2 regions of the Tateyamaria sp. genome follow, and region 1 is predicted to be linked to the other one. Evidence: riboswitches for the same ligand, from Rfam matches in the RefSeq annotation. Region 1 holds a riboswitch; the other holds the start of a gene.
What was found. A riboswitch is a leader RNA that binds a small molecule or an ion and turns the genes downstream of it on or off. The one in region 1 is predicted to bind glycine.
Positions count from the first base shown of each region.

Region 1 (9,867 bases):
AAGAGTATTTCCATGACCAAACCTGCCGCCACCGTGAGTCAAAACACGTGGGAATTCCTGCGCGACCCCATGATCAAGCCGACCGGCTTCCGCGAGTATGATGCGCGCTGGAAGTACCCGGACGAGATTAACCTGCCCGGAATAACGGCACTTGGCCTTGGCCTTGGTACGCAAATGCAGCGGCGCGGCATTAATCCTGTGATTGCCGTCGGCAACGACTATCGTGATTACTCTCTTAGCATAAAAAACGCCCTGATCGTTGGGCTGATGCAGGCAGGGATACAGGTCAAGGATATCGGCCCTGCACTGTCCCCCATGGCTTACTTCAGCCAGTTCCACCTTGATGTGCCAGCAGTCGCGATGGTCACTGCCTCGCACAATCCCAATGGCTGGACGGGCGTTAAGATGGGCTTTGACCGCCCCCTTACACATGGCCCGGACGAGATGTCGGAATTGCGCGATATCGTCTTGAATGGCAATGGTGAGGCGCGCCCTGGCGGCGGCTATGAATTCGTTGATGGTGTGCAGGAAGCGTACCTCCAGGACCTTATCGGCGACTTCAAAATGACGCGCCCACTGAAGGTCGTGTGTGCGACCGGCAACGGCACCGCCGCTGCCTTTGCTCCCGAACTCTTCCGCCGCATCGGTGTTGAAGTGGTCGAAAGCCACACCACGCTCGACTATACTTTTCCAAACTACAACCCAAACCCCGAAGCCATGGAAATGCTGCATGACATGGCGAACAGCGTAAAAGCATCCGGCGCCGACCTTGCACTTGGCTTTGACGGCGATGGTGACCGCTGCGGCGTCGTGGATGATGAAGGGGAAGAGATTTTTGCCGACAAGGTCGGAGTCATCATGGCGCGCGATTTGTCGAGGCTCTACCCAAACGCCACATTCGTGGCGGATGTGAAATCTACAGGCCTTTTTGCGTCGGACCCCGAACTGCAGGCGAACGGAGTCACGGCAGACTATTGGAAAACCGGCCACAGCCACATGAAGCGGCGGGTCAAGGAAATTGGTGCGCTCGCCGGGTTCGAGAAATCAGGACACTACTTTCTCGCTGAACCAATAGGGCGCGGTTACGACTGCGGGATGCGAGTTGCAGTTGAAATCTGCAAACTGATGGATCGCAACCCTGACATGAAGATGTCGGACCTCCGCAAGGCACTCCCCAAAACACACTCAACCCCGACGATGTCTCCTTACTGCTCTGACACTGAAAAATACGACACACTTGACCGTATCGTCACCAAGCTAACGGCCAAGGCCGCAGCGAATGAACCTATCGCAGGCCGTGCGATCAAGGAGGTGGTGACAGTAAACGGCGCTCGGGTCATCTTGGATAACGGCGGTTGGGGGCTGGTGCGCGCTTCGTCCAATACGCCAAACTTGGTCGTGGTGTGCGAAAGCCCGGAAAGCGAAGAAGAATTGCGCGCGATCTTTGCGGATATCGATGCGGTAATCCGAACTGAAGATACCGTAGGCGAATACGATCAAACCTTTTGACCGGTGCGCCGACAAATGACCTAGCGCAACTCTCTTAGCTTAGAAACGGGCCACAACCGGTTATGTGACGCTTCCATTTGGACCACCTGCCAAGCTTTACTGCGAATAGTTTGAAGCCCTTCAGCTTCATCTCGCGTAGCGCTCAAGAAACTTGCGTCTACACTGGGCAATCACAGCGAGACATCAAAGCGCTTACAGATCAGGTTTTTTGGTGTTCTGTATGTTTGAAAACCCATCGCTTCGTAATACGCCAACCCTTCGGAATTGTTCGCCCCGATGCTTGCATCGATATGGAGCAACCCCGCATCTTGCGCAGCTTTACGCGTGACATCGAACAACGCGCGACCAACGCCACGCCGTGCCGCGGATGGTCGAATATGTGTACCGACGATGCCCCATCCGGGTTCGACACCCCACTGATTGCCTGCACGGGCCTTTTTGAGTGACTGGAACCCAAGAATACTTCCATCCTCCTCGGCCACAGTGCAACGAATTTTGTCCACGTCTTCAATGTAGTACGCACGAACGTGGGCTTCATCGTCGGGGCTTGTCCGTTTTCCGGCTGCCGTCAGCTCGCGAAGAAAGGCGCTCATCTGTTCAGCGTCTTCAACAGTGCCGTCCCTGATAATCATCGCGAATTCTCCGTTGCCTCGCTGCGATCATGCACCTCGGCTGCATGTGACCTCAAGGACAAGAAAACCAATAAAGCGGTACAGCAAAAAAGCCCAAGGATCTGCCGAACGGTTACAAGCGCCCTCCGCACACTGCTTTGAACTTTCTGCTTGCCATATCGACCAAGTTTCCGATACGAAACTTGCATAGCTCGATGTTGGGAGAACCAGTCCACTGGTGCCGAAGGAGCAACTGCCTCGGAAACTCTCAGGCCAAAGGACCAATGTCAGGCCAAACTACTCTGGAGAGTGATGCCCCTGGCATCCGCCGAAGGGATAATGATCTCAGGCACCCCGGACAGAGGAGGCACCGACGCGCAGGAGATGTCTTGCGCATGAATTGGTGCCGCATGATTTGACGCAAATCTTGTCGGCTTGAAAAAGGTGATGAGGCATGTCCGATCTCAAGCAGACCCCGCTTCACGCGTTGCACATTGCCCTTGGGGCCAAGATGGTGCCCTTTGCGGGGTACGACATGCCGGTGCAATACAAACTGGGTGTCATGAAAGAGCATCTCCATACACGGACGAAAGCCGGTTTTTTTGACGTCAGCCATATGGGGCAGGTCATTATACACGGCGCGAGTTATGAGGCTGCCGCACGCGATCTGGAAACCCTGATCCCAATCGATGTGTTGGGTTTGGGCCAGAACCGACAGCGTTACGGCTTTTTCACAAACGCCGATGGCGGCATCGAAGATGACCTGATGCTCGCGAACCGCGGGGATCATGTGTTTGTCGTAGTGAACGCCGCCTGCAAGGACGCTGATATCGCGCAAATGAAAGCCGCGCTTGAACCGGAAATCACGGTGACAGAGATCACCGATCGCGCCTTGCTGGCTTTGCAAGGACCCGCCGCCGAAAGTGTGCTCGCCACGCTTGATCCGCGTGCTGCGGACATGCGCTTTATGGATGTGGCAACGCTCCATTTGAACGGCGTTGAGGCCTGGGTATCCCGGTCCGGCTACACAGGCGAGGACGGGTATGAGATTTCCGTGCCAACAGAAGCTGCGGAAGATATTGCGAAGGCGTTGCTGGAGTATTCCGAAGTTGAAGCCATCGGGCTGGGTGCGCGCGACTCCCTGCGGTTGGAGGCGGGACTGTGCCTGTATGGACACGACATTGATTCCACCACGACGCCCGTTGAGGGCGGCCTAACTTGGGCGATCCCAAAGGTGCGGCGCACAGACGGTGACCGGGCAGGCGGATTTCCTGGCGCCGAGAATGTCCTGGCCGAGATGGATGGCGGTGCCGCGCGCAAACGTGTCGGGTTGCTACCTGCCGGTCGCGCGCCCATGCGCGAGGGTGTCAGGCTGTTTGCGACCGAGGACGCAGCCGACCCTATCGGCACCATCACATCGGGCGGGTTTGGGCCCTCAGTCGGGGCGCCTGTTGCAATGGGATATGTCACCACTGAACACGCCACGCTGGGCACCAAGATTTTCGGAGAGTTGCGCGGAAAACGCCAACCACTGACGGTAGCAAAAATGCCGTTCACGGCAGCCAACTTCAAACGATAGCAGAGAGGGAAACCAATGAAATACACGGAAGAACACGAATGGCTGCGCGCTGATGGGGACGCATATGTCGTGGGCATCACCGAGCACGCGACAACGCAGCTTGGTGATCTGGTCTTTGTCGAACTGCCCGAGGTTGGCACGACCGTGAGCAAGGACGATGAAATTGTTGTCATCGAAAGCGTGAAGGCTGCGTCGGACATCATGGCCCCGGTCGATGGAGAGATCACCGAGGTGAATACGGCATTGGCCGATGATCCGAGCCTCGCCAACAGTGACCCGTTGGGCGAGGGCTGGTTCTTCAAGATCAAAGCTTCGGATCCGTCACAGCTGGACGAGCTGATGGATGAGGCTGCCTACAACGCACTGATCGGCTGAGGAACGCGCCTGATGACTTTCAAACCCACCGACTATCTGCCCTATGATTTTGCGAACCGCCGTCATATCGGGCCATCCCCCGCCGAAATGGAAGAGATGCTGAAAGTGGTGGGGGCGAAGGACCTCGACGCGCTGATCGACGATACGATCCCTGCAAATATAAGGCAAAAGGAACCGCTGGATTTCGGCAAAGCCAAGTCAGAGCGTGAGCTCTTGCATCACATGCGGGTCACGGCCTCGAAGAACAAGGTGCTGACCTCACTGATTGGGCAGGGATATCATGGGACGGTCACGCCGCCAGCCATCCAGCGCAACATCCTTGAAAACCCCGCGTGGTACACCGCTTATACGCCGTACCAGCCTGAAATCAGCCAAGGTCGGCTTGAGGCGTTGTTGAACTTCCAGACAATGGTGTCGGACCTGACCGGGCTTGAGATTGCCAACGCTTCACTGCTGGACGAAGCAACAGCGTGCGCCGAGGCGATGACCATGGCGCAGCGAGTCAGCAAGTCGAAGGCTAACGGCTTTTTCGTGGATGAAAACTGCCATCCTCAGAACATCGCTGTCATGAAGACACGCGCCCAGCCGCTGGGCATTGAAATTACGGTTGGTAACCCGGATGATCTGGACGCCAGCACCGTGTTTGGCGCGATCTTCCAATATCCCGGCACCTACGGCCACATCCGGGATTTTACCGATCAAATCGCCAAGCTGCATGAAAACAAAGCAATTGGCATCATCTCGGCTGACCCGCTGTCACTGACGCTGCTCAAGGAACCCGGCGCGATGGGGGCAGACATTGCCGTGGGAACAACACAACGCTTTGGCGTGCCAGTCGGCTATGGCGGTCCACACGCGGCCTATATGGCAACCAAGGCCAACTATGCCCGCAACATGCCGGGCCGGATCGTCGGTGTTTCGGTCGACAGCTTTGGCAATCGGGCCTACCGGTTGTCCCTGCAAACGCGCGAGCAGCACATCCGCCGGGAAAAGGCGACATCAAATGTCTGTACTGCGCAAGCATTGCTGGCCGTCATGGCCGGGTTCTACGGCGTTTTCCACGGACCTGAAGGCCTGAAGGCCATTGCACAGCGCATCCATCGAAAGACAGCACGATTGGCAGAAGGGTTGAAACAGGCGGGCTTTGATGTGCGCCCGGCCACCTTCTTCGACACGATCACCGTCGATGTCGGGCCATTGCAATCGGCTGTGATCAAGTCCGCCGTTGATGAAGGGATCAATCTGCGTGCCGTCGGATCGACCGCTGTTGGTATCACACTGGACGAACGCACACGCCCAGCCACCATCGAAAAAGTCTGGCGCGCGTTCGGGATCGAACGGCAGGACAAGGATTACACGCCGCATTACAACATGCCGGAGAAGCTGATCCGCACATCCGACTTCATGACTCACCCGATCTTTCACATGAACCGGGCCGAGACGGAAATGATGCGCTACATGCGCAGGTTGGCAGACCGTGATCTTGCGCTGGACCGCGCAATGATCCCGCTTGGATCATGCACGATGAAGCTGAACTCGGCGGCCGAAATGATGCCAGTCAGTTGGCGTGAATTCTCGCTGCTGCACCCCTACTGCCCCAAGGACCAAGCCGCCGGGTATATCGAGATGATCGAGGATCTGTCGGCCAAGCTATGCGACGTTACTGGCTACGACGCGATTTCCATGCAACCCAACTCGGGCGCGCAGGGCGAATATGCAGGCCTTCTGACCATAGCAAGCTGGCACCGGGCCAACGGCGAAGGTCATCGCAACATATGCCTCATCCCAATGAGCGCCCACGGTACAAATCCTGCATCCGCCCAGATGGTCGGATGGAAGGTGGTGCCGGTGAAGTCAGCAGATAACGGCGACATTGATCTGGATGATTTCCGGGCCAAGGTGGCTGAGCACAGGGACAACCTTGCCGGTTGTATGATCACCTATCCATCGACCCACGGCGTCTTCGAAGAGACCGTGATTGAGGCGTGCCAGATCACCCATGATGCGGGGGGGCAGGTCTATATCGACGGCGCCAACATGAACGCGATGGTCGGCCTCAGCCGTCCAGGCGATCTGGGTGGAGACGTCAGCCACCTTAATCTGCACAAGACATTCTGCATCCCGCATGGTGGTGGCGGTCCCGGCATGGGCCCCATCGGGGTCAAAGGCCACCTCACGCCCCACCTGCCCGGCGATCCAAACGGAGGCGAAGGTGCAGTCAGCGCAGCCGCATTCGGTTCGCCGTCACTGCTGCCGATCTCGTGGGCCTACTGCCTGATGATGGGTGGCGAAGGTCTGACACAGGCGACGCGGGTTGCGATCCTGAATGCCAACTACATCGCCAAACGCCTCGAAGGGGCATTTGATGTGCTCTACAAGGGTCCAACAGGGCGCGTCGCGCACGAATGCATCATCGACACACGCCCCTTTGCGGACAGCGCACACATCTCAGTAGATGATATCGCCAAGCGGTTGGCCGATTGCGGGTTCCACGCACCGACCATGTCATGGCCGGTCGCCGGTACATTGATGATCGAACCAACCGAGTCCGAGACAAAGGCCGAGTTGGACCGTTTCTGCGATGCAATGCTTGGCATCCGCGCCGAAATCCGGGCCATCGAAGACGGCGCCATGGATCCCGAGAACAACCCGCTCAAGAACGCGCCACACACAATGGAGGATTTGGTCAGGGACTGGGATCGCCCCTACAGCCGCGAAAGCGGATGCTTCCCAACCGGATCCTTCCGCGTCGACAAATATTGGCCCCCGGTCAATCGCGTCGACAACGTCTGGGGCGATAGAAACCTGTCCTGCACCTGCCCGCCGATGAAGGACTATACCTGAGGGCGGTGCCCCATGCGATCAATAGAAGTGCGGCAGGTTCTTGGCCCTGGCCGCACGCACCCAATTGGGCACAAAGGGCACGATCTTGTCCTGAGTGGGCACCATGATCTCAATGAAACTTGCCCCGTCATGCGCAATGGCGCTTGCCAAGATGGGCTCGATATCCGCCTCCGACGTGACCCGCGCGGTGGCAAATCCGAACCCCTCGGCCACCTTAAGGTAATCCACCGCGCCGAAATCCGTCGACCAAGGGGCATCCACATTATCCAGCAAAACAGCTTCGCCACGAATCCAGCCAAAACTGTCATTCCGGGTCAGGATGATGGTCACGTTCTTGCCGGACCGCTTGATCGTTTCCATGTCCCCCATCACAAAGCTAAACGATCCGTCCCCCGTGAACGAAATCACCGGGCCATTACTGGCATAGGCCGCACCCAGCGCAGCCGGAACGGAATAGCCAAGCGCTCCCATGGAATAGTTGGTGATGTACCGCCGCCCTGCCCTGCGAAACGTCAACAGCGCCGAGGGATAGATTGCACTGACCCCGGGTTCAGAAGTGACGATTGCGTCGTCGGGCATCAGCCTATCCAGCGCCTGCGACAGTTTGACGGGTGAGATTGTCCCCTCGGGCATCGGGATATTCGAGTTGAACACGTTATCGAGCGCCGTCTTTTTCATCGTGATCAAGTCGACGCGTGGGCGATCAAGATTGGGGTGCTCAGCCTTGATGATCTCAACCATGTAGTCAAGGCTTGCCCGCGCATCTCCAACCATGCCGACCTCGACCGGGAAATTGTTACCGATATGCGCTTCGGCGATGTCGAGATGCATAAAGGTTTTGGTGCGCGGATCGCCATACAGCTTCCAGTGATCAGTGGCGGCACTGTCCGTGTTCGACCCGATGAAAAAGATCGTATCGGCGTCGTGGACATATTGATTGGAATACTCCATCCCACCGCGCCCACCGATGACGCGCAGGGCCAGTGGGTGATCCTCGGGGATTGTACCTTTGCCCGGCGTCGTGGTGCCAACCGGGATTTGCAGCAGCTCGGCCAGTTCGACAATGACCTCTGACGCCTGTGAGATCAGCCCACCCTGGCCGCACACAATCGCCGGTTTCTCGGCGGCCAGCAACACATCGATGGCTGACCGGATCTTGCCGTGATCCGCCACCGGACGATGCGCGGGATAGGCGCTGTAGTCAGCTTCGGCATAGAGGTTCGAGACCTCTGCCTCTTCCCCAAAAATGTTGATCGGTACGCGGATATGGACCGGCGCTGGCCTGCCCGAGGTTGCGACGCGAAAGGCGCGCCGCACAAGAAACGGGATTTCGCTGACCTTGGTGATGACAAAGGATTCCTTGCAGATGCTGTCATAAAGGGCGGTCTGATCAACACCCGTCAGCCCATGTCTCTTGTCTTGATTGATCGGAATGTCAGAGCTGAAAAAGATGATTGGGACCGAGCTGAGGAATGCTTCGGTGATGCCCGGGGTGCAGTGGGTAACTCCCGGGCTGGGAGCCTCCAACACGCACGGTTTCCCCGTAATCTTGGCATAAGCCTCCGCCGCATAGGATGCAGTGCGCTCATCGCGTGTCAGGACAAACTCAATATCTGAATGGGCGCGCCATTCCTTGTACCACCCGATTGTCGTTTCCCCCGGCAATCCAAAAACGTGGGTAACATCGTGCAATTCGAGCATCCGCAACAGCGCCTGCGCGCCATTCATACGTTGAGGGGATGGTACGTTTGGCATCAGCAACCTTCCTATGTCAGCAGCTGCGTGCGGTAACGCGCCAGCGTCTCCGGGTCAGGTACGACCCCAAGGCCAGGAGTTATGGGCACATGGACATGGCCCTCACTTACCGGGAACGGTGTTTCCGTCAGATCCGCCTCCGCATAAAATGTGGACATGTAAAATTCACAGCCAAGGGTCAGGTCCGGGATCGCTGCCATCAGATGCGCACCTGCAGTATGGGCGATGGACGTTTCAAACATGCAGCCGCCATAGACCTCGATGCCAGCCGCCCGCGCGATCGCCGCAATCTCGATACATCGGCGGATGCCACCCGATTTGGCGGTTTTAAGCGAGAAGATATCGGCCATGCGGGCCGCCGCACCTCGCGTTGCATCGCGCACATCGAACACACTTTCATCGGCCATTATCGGAACATCGACGGCGCGGGTGATCTCGGCCAACACCTCGCGCTCGTATCGCTTGACAGGTTGTTCAACGAATTCCGGGCGGAACGTTTCGAGGTCACGAACATGCCGGATCGCGTCATAGGCGGGCAGACCCTGATTGTAGTCAATGCGCAAGCTGATATCGTCGCCATATCGCTCTCGCAACCTTTCAAGGCGCATCAGGTCAAAGGCGTGATCGGCAAACCCAGTCTTCAGCTTGAAGATCCTCACACCACTGTCCCAGATGCATGCGATATCCTCCAGATCGGCGTTGAAATCAGGGTTCGCAACGGAAAAACTGAGCGGAATGCTGTCGCGGTGCCGTCCCCCCATCAACTCGGCCACGGGCAAGCCCGCGATCTGCCCCATTATGTCCAGCAGCGCGCATTCCAGCGCGGCTTTCGCCTCGTTATGGCCCACAAGGGCGCGGGCTGCATCATTCAGGATCGGTTCAACCAACACCGGATCACGCCCGATGACATAAGGGCGAAAATGCACATGCAGCGCAGCGACATTGCCCTCGACCGTTCCGGTGAAAACCGGCCAGGGCGATGCCTCACCCCAACCGGTCAAGCCAGTGTCAGTTACAAGCTCGCACAGGACCACATTGATCCCACCCACATCGCCCGACCCATGCGAATGCACCGCCTTGGCCGGAATGGACACGCAATGAAGGCGCATCTCGGCGATACGGTGGTCGCTCATCTCGGCTCGGCCTCACCGTGGCGAATGTCGTTCAGATCCATAGGGAAACGCCGTGGTAGCA
Region 1 is NZ_JBYNDP010000003.1:76,348-86,214, forward strand. Features, by position in the region: gene AC6RA8_RS01440 (phosphomannomutase/phosphoglucomutase) at 13-1,509, shown strand; gene AC6RA8_RS01445 (GNAT family N-acetyltransferase) at 1,680-2,141, opposite strand; glycine riboswitch at 2,330-2,414, shown strand; gene gcvT (glycine cleavage system aminomethyltransferase GcvT) at 2,575-3,699, shown strand; gene gcvH (glycine cleavage system protein GcvH) at 3,715-4,074, shown strand; gene gcvP (aminomethyl-transferring glycine dehydrogenase) at 4,087-6,918, shown strand; gene AC6RA8_RS01465 (thiamine pyrophosphate-binding protein) at 6,937-8,673, opposite strand; gene AC6RA8_RS01470 (enolase C-terminal domain-like protein) at 8,685-9,806, opposite strand; gene AC6RA8_RS01475 (aspartate/glutamate racemase family protein) at 9,803-9,867, opposite strand, start outside.

Region 2 (9,867 bases), on a different contig from region 1:
CGAACCGGTCGCGCCCAACGGCATAGACAACCGACTGCAATGCCTCGTCTTCGATCGGCCCGTCATAGGCTTCCAACTCGGTCTTCAATGCTTCCAGCGCCTCGCGTTCGGGGTCGGTCGGCATGCGGTACACCTTGGCCGGCTTCACGAAATCATTGTAGTAGCGCACCGCGTGCCCCACGGCCTTGTCCATGCCGGGATGCGTCTCGGGCCCAGTCTCGGGCGCGTAGCGGCGGATGAAACCCCACAGCTTGTCCTTGTCCTCGGCCTGGCTGACCGAGGCGAGGTTCAGCAGCATGGCAAAGGGCACAACCATATCGCTTTCCGGCACATCGCCGGAATGGATGTGCCACACCGGGTTTGTCGCCTTGCCCTTGTCGTCTTGCCCCGGATAGGCGCGCAGTTGCTGGTGGTATTCATCGACCGCCTTGGGGATCACATCAAAGAACATGCGCTTTGCCGTCTTGGGCTTCTGGTACATGAAGTAAGACAGCGACTCGGTCGATGCATAGGTCAGCCACTCGTCGATGCTGACCCCATTGCCGGACGATTTCGAGATCTTCTGCCCCTGATCATCCAGGAATAGCTCATAGCTGAAGTGGTTCGGCGGGCGCGCACCCAGTGTCCGACAGATCGCGTCATAGATCTTTTCGTTTGTGGCGTGTTCCTTGCCGTACATCTCGAAATCGACACCCAAGGCCGCCCAGCGTGCACCAAAGTCCGGCTTCCACTGCAGTTTCACGTTGCCGCCAGTGACGGGCAGGGTCCATTCCTTGCCGGTCTCGTCGTCAAAGGTGACCGTGCCGTTCACCGCGTCCACATGCTTCATTGGCACATACATCACCCGGCGGGTTTCGGGGTGCAGCGGCAGGAAAATGGAGTAGCTGGCCGCCCGCTCTTCGCGCAGCGATTTCAGCATGATCTTCATTAGATCATCGTATTTCTCAGCGCAGCGCAGCAGGATTTCGTCGAACTGGCCCGAGGCATAGAATTCGCGGGCCGAATAGAATTCGTAGTCGAACCCGAACGTATCGAGGAACCGGCGCAGCATGGCGTTGTTGTGATGGCCAAAGCTTTCATGCGTTCCAAACGGGTCCGGCACATCCGTTAGCGGGCGCTGCAAATGCTGTTCCAGCACCTCGGGGTTTGGTACGTTGCCGGGCACCTTACGCATCCCGTCAAGGTCGTCCGAGAAACAGATCAGCTTGGTCGGGATGTCCGAGATCGCCTCGAACGCACGGCGCACCATCGTGGTGCGGGCCACCTCGCCAAAGGTGCCGATATGGGGCAGGCCCGAGGGACCATAGCCCGTCTCAAACAGCACGTATCCCTTTTCCGGTGGCGCCTTTTCATAGCGTTTGAGCAAGCGGCGGGCCTCTTCGAATGGCCAGGCTTTGCTCGTCATCGCGGCGTCACGGAAACTCGACATCTCATATGATCCCATGTGATGGCCTGCGCCCTATGCGCGGCCCTGATTGACTGGCCCCGCAGGGACAATCCCGCCGCTACCTATTGCGGGCTGCCGCAGCCGTCAATATTGAGGGACAAAGCACCGAGAAAGGACACTGTACCATGGCCGCTTCACAACTCTCTCTTACCGCGCAGGACGCGCTGGTCGCCATGATGATCGCGGTGTCTGCATCAGACGAAGACATCCGCACGGCGGAACTGGTCAAGATTAACTCGGCCGTGAACAATCTGCCGGTTTTTGCGGGCTATGACCTGGATCGGTTGAACCGCATGGCGCAGATGGTGTTTGACCTGTTTGAACAGGAGGACGGTCTGGACGCCCTGTTTGGCCTTGTGCGCGAAGCGCTGCCAGACCGGTTGTACGAGACGGCCTATGCCCTGGCCTGTGATGTGGCGGCGGCCGATGGCACGCTGGACGAGGCGGAGCTGCGCCTTCTGGAAGAGATGCGGTACGAGTTGAACATCGACCGTCTGCATGCTGCCGCCATCGAACGCGGGGCACGCGCAAGGCATTTGACGCTGTAGCCTTGCCCAAACGGCGCCGGTCCGAAACCAGTGCACGCCTGCCTTTTCTTGATCTGACACGGTTTTTCCACTTAGGGTGAAACCTGTCACGCGCTCCGGCGCGCGATTTTGTATTTATTGTTTATCGGCTTTTGCCAGCAGTTTTTCCGTATCCGGACTGGGGCTTGCCCAATGGTTCGGTGGGTCGTGTTCACGCCTGCGCTGTTCGTGACCTGTGCTTTGAAATGAAATGGATATTTGAATGCGTTACCCGATCAAAACCTTTTTGGCCGCAGCAGCGGTTGGATTTGGACCTCTGCCCGTCAGCGCTCAGTCAACCCAAACCGATGACGCAATGGAGTTGTCCTTTGCGTCGGCGCCATCCCTGTCGGCCCGCTCAAGCGGGCGCAGCGACATTCCCGGCAGTTTTTCAGTTGCCGCGCCGGAGGTGGTCAAGCTGGGCTGGGGCTGGAGCGAGCAACGAGGTGAAGCGATCCCAACCGAATGCATCGTCTTTTCCCAAGGCAGCGGCGGCGCGCAGACCAGCAACATTACGATCCGGGAAGTGTCCGACAGTTACACATTGGCCAAGGCCATGGATGTCTCGGCCTCGACCACGGTACGCGCTTTTGGTGCCAAGGTGGATGGCAAAGCCTCCATTTCAAAGAACTCCAAGATCACTTCTATGAGCGTCACCTATGTGGTGCGTGCCGAAGTGTTGAACGACAGCATCTACGTGGCGCCCCCGCTGGATGGCGACGCAGACGTGCCACAAGCTGAGACGGTGGCTGTTTCGACAGGCGCCCTTGCCCCTATCGGGCCATCCGTCCGGTTGACCGATGAAGCTGCTGCACTGGCAGAGGCAAATCCGACCGCATTCCGGCGTATCTGCGGGGACGGTTATGTATCTGCGGCCGTCAGCGGCGCGCGCGCCTATCTTGTCTCAGTGGTCAAAACCCAAAGCAAGGAAGAGCGGGAAACCATGCGCGCCTCGGTCACGGGCGAAGGTTGGGGACAAAAGGCTTCGGTGGCTGCGGGGTCGGACAAGACAGCGTCGTCCAGCAGCTATGAACGCGATCTGACTTTCTTTCAGGAAGGCGGGTCTGCCACCCAGACAAACCCGACGCCTGTAGTGGCAGACACTGCCGAAGGTGAGGGTGCCGAACCCGATCCGCTGGCCGACAGCGACCTGCCCGCCGATGCCGATCAGGCTATTGCGCGCATCCGCAAATTGGCAACCGCTGCCCGTGACGCGGGCAAGCTGTTCGAGATTTCGATCAGCCCGTACGAGGCGCTGGCAAACTATCCTGCAGCGGATGCGCGCCAGTCCGATCTGGACGAACACGAGGACCTAGCCGCACTGATGGGTGCCTATGAGACGCTGTATGATGATCTGACCGTGGCACTGGCTGATCGTGATGGATACGCGGCACCCGTGCGATCATGTGGTGATACGTGCACAACTGCGCTAGTGGGGCTGAAGGACCCGGCGGCGTTCCGGCAGGTTGAGGATGCACAGGACATGGCTCTGGAGGCCCTCCATCAGTTGGAGCAGATGGCGCAAGCCTGCTTTGCTGCCGGTGATGAATGCACCATCGATCTGGGCAGCGTGCGATCGCCTTATGCAGCATATGTCAACGCGCCGATCCCGGTCTTTGCTGAAACGGAGGTTTCATTGGATGATCATGCGTCCATCTTCCTGCGGGACACTTCTGCCGGACGGTGCCGTCTGGGTGCGCGCACGCCCGGCTGCATCACCAATGCGATGATCCGTGCATGGTTGGACCGGCAGGGTCTGAAGAGTGTGGCTGTCACAGATGTCGCCGAGGTCGTTGGCACCATTGCCGAGTGCGAAACCATAGAGGACAACCGTGCCTATCGCGGCGATGCCAATGATCCGGATGCATCCGTTGTCTGGACCAATCCGGCCGTCACCTTTGACCGGTTTGGCAACGTGGTGTGCCCGCCGGCCTGACCCGGATGTCACGCTGGAACACGTGATCGTAAAGGCGTGACAAAAACCCTTTGCGCGACTCGCAGCCGTTTCCTATATGCGCTGCAGTCGCAGAGGCCGACATGGGAGAGTGCAGCGAAAGGCTGCCGCCGAAGGAGCAACGCCCCGGAAACTCTCAGGCACCACGAACCGTGCCGGCCGCGTCCCCAGTTGAGGGGCACATGTGACGATCTGGAGAGTGGTCGGACGTCACGCGCCCGGCCCACCGAAGGAGAAAGCGGCCCTGTTGGTCCGTGAAGCTCTCAGGTCTCGCGACAGATGGGGACGCTTGCCCGGCACCGTGCCGGATGCGTCCATATCTGCGTGCGCTGGGAGGACCCCCATGACCCGTATTGCCGTGATCGGCGCCGGTATCACCGGTATTACGACCGCCTATGCCTTGGCCCGCCGCGGCTATGACGTCAGCGTGTTTGACCGCAACCGCTATGCCGCGATGGAGACATCCTTTGCCAATGGCGGTCAGCTTTCGGCCAGCAATGCCGAGGTTTGGACCCGCTGGGGCACCATCTTCAAGGGGTTGAAATGGATGCTGAAATCCGATGCACCCTTGCTGGTGAACCCGACGCCCAGTTGGCATAAGCTGTCTTGGATGGCGGAATTCATGGGCAACATCCCCGATTACGAGCGCAATACGGTTGAGACGGCGCGCCTTGCCATTGCCGCGCGGGAACACCTTTTAGAGTTTGCGCGGGAAGTCGGGGCTGATTTTGATATGGAACGGCGCGGTATTCTGCATGTGTACCGCCTGCAGTCCGAGTTCGATCATGCCCGCCGGGTAAACGCGTTGTTGGAAAAGGCGGGGCTGGAACGAAGGGAAGTGTCAGCGGACGAGGTCCAGCGTTTGGAACCTGTTCTGAAGGCCGACACGATTGGTGGTTTCTATACCGAGAGCGATTTTACAGGCGACATTCACCGCTATGCCCGCGCGCTGAGCGACCGGTGTGAGCAGATGGGCACATCCTTTCACTACAAGTGCAAGGTGACCGGCATTGAGCACATCGGGACGGGCGTTCGCCTGACCTGGGATCATGCGGGGACCACAGAGACGCAGCAATTTGCCGGCATTGTGGTCTGTGCGGGCGTTGGCAGCCGTGCCATCGCAGCCCAACTGGGCGACCGTGTGAACATCTATCCGGTTAAGGGCTATTCCATCACTGTCAATCTAGATGATGCCGAAAGCCAGGCCGCGGCCCCGTGGGTCAGCCTGCTGGATGACGAGGCCAAGATCGTGACCTCGCGCCTGGGCCGTGGGCGGTTCCGCATTGCAGGTACGGCCGAGTTTAACGGCTACAATCTGGACATCCGCGATGATCGTATCCGGCCACTCCGCGAATGGTGCGAGGCCTTCTTTCCCGATGTGTCGACCGAGCATTGCGTGCCGTGGGCGGGGCTGCGCCCGATGCTGCCATCGATGATGCCGAAGGTTGGGCCGGGGGCCAAACCGGGGGTCTTCTACAACACCGGGCATGGGCATCTGGGCTGGACCCTGTCAGCGGCGACAGCGCAGGCGACGGCGGACATCATTGATGTGAACCGGATGAAGAACGCGGCCTGACGTGCGGGGCGGATCAAGATCCGCCTTACGGGTGCGAAATGTAAGGCGCAGCGTGCTGCGCCGCGCAACGCTCGTATGATGTGTTGGAAAAACTGTAAGGCGGAGGTGCCCTCCGCCTAGCTGCCGTAGACCGCGCCCCAGCGTTCGATCAGTTGTTGCTGCATGGCCTTGGCCCGGCGGTTCCAGCTGCGTGCGCCCTGGGGTCGTTCACGGTTGGCGCGGGGGATGCGAGCGCGCGTTGCCTCGTCTGCGGCGAAGATGGCAAAGGCCATTTCGGTCCCGTCCCGTGCCGTCATGTAACCCGCCAACCCTGACACGAAGTTCAATGTGCCGGTCTTGGCATGCACCTCGATCGGGTGGTTCTTGACCGCGCGGCGTTGTTCATCAAGCATCGGGATCGCCTTGAGGATGGGGCGCAGGATGTTGTTCTGCCGTGCCTTGATCAAGGCCGTGACCATATCGTCAGCCGTCATCTCGCTGTCGCCCCCCAGGCCCGAGTGGTCCACGAGCCGCATCTTTGCGGTTCCAAGGGCGGCATTCGCCCAGCGGTTCATTTCGGAGGCAGACGCGCGCAGCGAGGAGGGCCGACCACTGCGTTTGACCGTCGCCGCCATACCCACCATTTCCGCCGTGACGTTTGTTGAAAAACGCAGCATGTCGCGCAGGATCGTGCGCAGGTCTTCGCTTCGATGCGTCGCCAGCGTTGTGCCCTGCGGGATACGGCTGACCACCTTGGGGTTCTTCAGAACCACACCTTGCGACCGCGCGAGCGTCTGGAACACGTCCCCCGCATAAAGCGCAGGTTTGCGCACGGGCAGCCAGCGCGCGCCGCCATTGCCAAGAGCGCCGCGCGCAACACTCCAATTGTCGGTACGGCCGCCATCGGAATAGGTATAGACCGGTGCGCGTCGTTCGCTCACCTGCATCCGGGCAATGGCCACATCCGGGCGGTATCGATCCGACCGTGCATCCATCGTGACGTTGTATTTGCTGCCCTGCCGCTTCCATTCGAAATGTACGCGGTTGAAGTTCAGCGCGATGCCCGACAGCGCCGGGCTGTAGCCGACATGATCGGGTTGATCTTTGTCGATCGTCGGCACCGCCGGGAACAGGCCGTCGGCCACTTTGAAGTCGCCCCTAACCTCGCGAATACCCTTGGCCTTGAGCGCCGCAGCCAGCCCCGCCAGCGCATTGGTATCAAGGGTCGGATCACCGCCGCCGACCAGCACCAGATCGCCCTGGACCACGCCGCCCGACACGCCGCCAGTTGCGACAACACGTGTGCTGAACCGATGGGCGTGTCCAAGTACACTCAGCGCATAGAGCGCGGTGACCGCCTTGGCGACCGATGCGGGGGGTGCGCCGACCTTGGCGTTGCCACCCTCCAGCTTTGTTCCTGTCCGGGCGTCGGCCACCGCATAGCAGACCCGCCCGCCCAGCTTGGCCTTGGCGATGATGTCCTGTGGATCGGCAATGGCCTTTTTGAAGTGATTGCCGCCACGCGCCTGCGGTCGCAACGAGGTTGTCGGAGGGGCGGCAAGGGCGGCCGAGGCCGTGGAGCTGGCCAGAACTGAAAGAAAAAAACGTCTCGAAATCGTGCGCAACATGGGCGCATGTAACCGCAGCTTTGCCCGGCAAACAAGCGGGCAAAGATCACAAATCCGAGGACGGCGCCCAGTTGCCTTGTGCCCGGATCGCGGTGGATGATTGGGCCGTCATGGCCACGTTCACAAAGCACCAGGCCGGCGCATTTGAACGACCTAGAAGCTGACTGGCCCGGCCCGAGATGCGGTAGGGCCGGTACAGCCGTGCGGCGGGGCTCATCCGGGCTGAAATCCGATCACCCGGACGGGCCAGAACGCCCACGGGCACGTTCTCCATGATCCAGGTCCAGTCCTGCCAAAGATGAAACTGGGCCAGATTGTCCGCCCCCATCAGCCAGACAAACCGCGTGCCCTGATAGCGTCTTTTCAGTGCCGTAAGGGTCTGTGCAGTGTAGCGCGTGCCCAGATGCGCCTCGATATCTGTGACCGTCACACGTGGGTGCTGCATGACCTGCCGCGCATGTGCCAGTCTTGTGGACAGCGGTGCGGGCCCCTTGGCTTTGAGCGGATTTCCTGGGGACACCAGCCACCACACGCGGTCGAGGCCAAACCGCTTCATCGCTTCGCGCGTGATGTGCGTGTGCCCGTCGTGGGCAGGGTCAAAGGAGCCGCCCAGAAGGCCGATGATCTGGCCCGGTCTGGCCATGGGAAAAGCGGGGTCGGTCACTTAGAGGTCCGTCTTGGTCAGTGGCAAGGACCGGACGTCAAACGCGTCGTCTTGTCAATCAATTGGCCGCACGTTGTCGCCCAGGGCGATGGTGCCGGGTTTGACCACGTCGGCGCACCAGCCGCCGTGTCCGCGCATCGCGGCATAACCGCCATGGCCCAACAACCGCTCCATCAGGCTGCAGGGCGCGCAAATGGTGGTGAAGCGCAAAACGGCCGTACCCAGCTGTACCTCACGCCCCTTGAGGCCCGCGAGGTTGAGGCCCTGCACCATGATGTTGCGCCGCAGCGTTGTCGGATCGATCTGGTCACGCCCGAGATAGGAGGCGATGGCGGGCAAGTGTTCGGCCTGTACCAATGTGACGGCCCGTTTGCCCGCACGACCGCGATCGCCTTCGATCCCGCTGTCTGAAATCTCGGCTCGGTCCAGTACCTGAATGTCTGCCGCCCGTGCAGGGCGCACGCCGATCCAAGCCACTGTCCCAGGCTGTGCCCAGCGGGCCATCATGTTTTGAAGTTCACTCACCGTTCTTCGCTACGGGCCCGGCGCGCTTCGAGGCCTATAAGGTCAGGCAACCGTTCAAGCGGATAGTTCGGGTGCAGCACCCAGATGCCCGCCTCGTCCTGTTCAAGCGGGCGCAATGTGCCGCCGGGAAATGCACGGGTGCGCAGGGCCAACACCACGTCTGACAGAACCGCCGGATTGTCCCGGAAATATGCATGTCCAAAGCCGCCCCGCACGTTTTCGACCCGGATGAAATGCACGAGCCCCTCTTTCCGCAGGAGTGCAAGCTCACCATCGACAAAGTCTTCGTTCCGAAGCGCGCCAAGCCGGACGGACTGGGTCAGATAGGCCGACAGGCGCAGCGCGCCGTCATTCGGATTGATATACAGGTTGATTTGCTCAAACGCTTCCGAGAACCGCTCGGCTTGAAGCCGCTGGCGCACGATGTCGACGTCCAAATCGGGGGCAGCCATGATGAACGTCCCGGTTTTCAGCATTGTTTTGGGATGAATGCCCGCACCCCGCGCTTCAATCATCAATTCCCGTAGGGCCGTGGTGACGACGTCTGTACCGCGCGAGTGGGCGATAATGTCGATGCTGTCGACCTCTGGCATATCGGCCAGCATACGCAGGAATTCCTTGGTGTGGTGGACCGAGAACACGCCCGCATCGCGATCGCGGAAATAGCCAAGCGGACCGATCCCGTTTCCTGCGGGCCAGGTGAAGGACACAGGCACTGATTCCCGGCCCGCGAAGTGCCACATGTTGGCGAGCGTGGTCAGGCTGTCTTCGAAGTCGTTGTTGAAGCCGTGCACGTAAACCAAAAGGCTGCGATTGCCGGTCTGTGCGATTTCATCCGCGATTACGGCTTGAAAGCGGGCCGCCTGTTCGTTGTAGACATCCACCGCGTCCTGCAGGTGAGTCAGGCGGCCATCCGCGCGTGCATAGGGCAGCGGCGTGGTTTCGAAGCGGACGATCTCTTCGAATTCGGGGACCCAGAGCGTCGAGATTTGTTCATCTGAATCAGAGCGGGTTCGTTCCAGCAATTCTTCCCACCCAAGATCGCGCCCGAATTTGACGGTTGCGGCCCCGAACGCCATCGAATCCGAGCGCTCAGCCCCATAGCTTTCGTCATTTGGTGCCCGGTCAGTCATGTAGAAGATCTTGGGTTCGGCCGTACGCCAGACAGAGGGCACCAAATCATCCGGGTAGTTGAGGCCGCCGCGATACAGATTGGGCGGAGGGGCGAGGCCGATACCGACCGCGCATCCGCCAAGGATGAAACAAGCTGCAAGCAGGATAAACCGCTGCATGTCAGGTACTTCCGCAAGTTTGATCTGTCACCGCTAACACAAGTCGGTTGGCTTCACCAAATGACATTTCCAGGGCCGGCGGCGCATTGCTCTTTGCCCGCGTGCCGGGTAGACGGACCTGCACAGTTTTTTCCGGGAGGATGCCATGGCTGCCTATCAATATGTCTACCACATGTCGGGTGTTTCCAAGACCTATCCCGGGGGCAAGAAATGCTTTGAGAATATCCACCTGAATT
Region 2 is NZ_JBYNDP010000082.1:8,029-17,895, forward strand. Features, by position in the region: gene AC6RA8_RS15050 (lysine--tRNA ligase) at 1-1,429, opposite strand, end outside; gene AC6RA8_RS15055 (tellurite resistance TerB family protein) at 1,573-1,995, shown strand; gene AC6RA8_RS15060 (hypothetical protein) at 2,237-3,949, shown strand; glycine riboswitch at 4,042-4,130, shown strand; glycine riboswitch at 4,150-4,256, shown strand; gene AC6RA8_RS15065 (D-amino acid dehydrogenase) at 4,311-5,543, shown strand; gene dacB (D-alanyl-D-alanine carboxypeptidase/D-alanyl-D-alanine endopeptidase) at 5,660-7,150, opposite strand; gene AC6RA8_RS15075 (nicotinate-nucleotide adenylyltransferase) at 7,197-7,793, opposite strand; gene AC6RA8_RS15080 (MOSC domain-containing protein) at 7,869-8,339, opposite strand; gene AC6RA8_RS15085 (alpha/beta hydrolase) at 8,336-9,631, opposite strand; partial or broken gene AC6RA8_RS15090 (ATP-binding cassette domain-containing protein) at 9,777-9,867, shown strand, end outside.
Region 2: linked by a shared signal. The riboswitch ahead of AC6RA8_RS15065 (D-amino acid dehydrogenase) and the one ahead of gcvT (glycine cleavage system aminomethyltransferase GcvT) in region 1 are both predicted to bind glycine.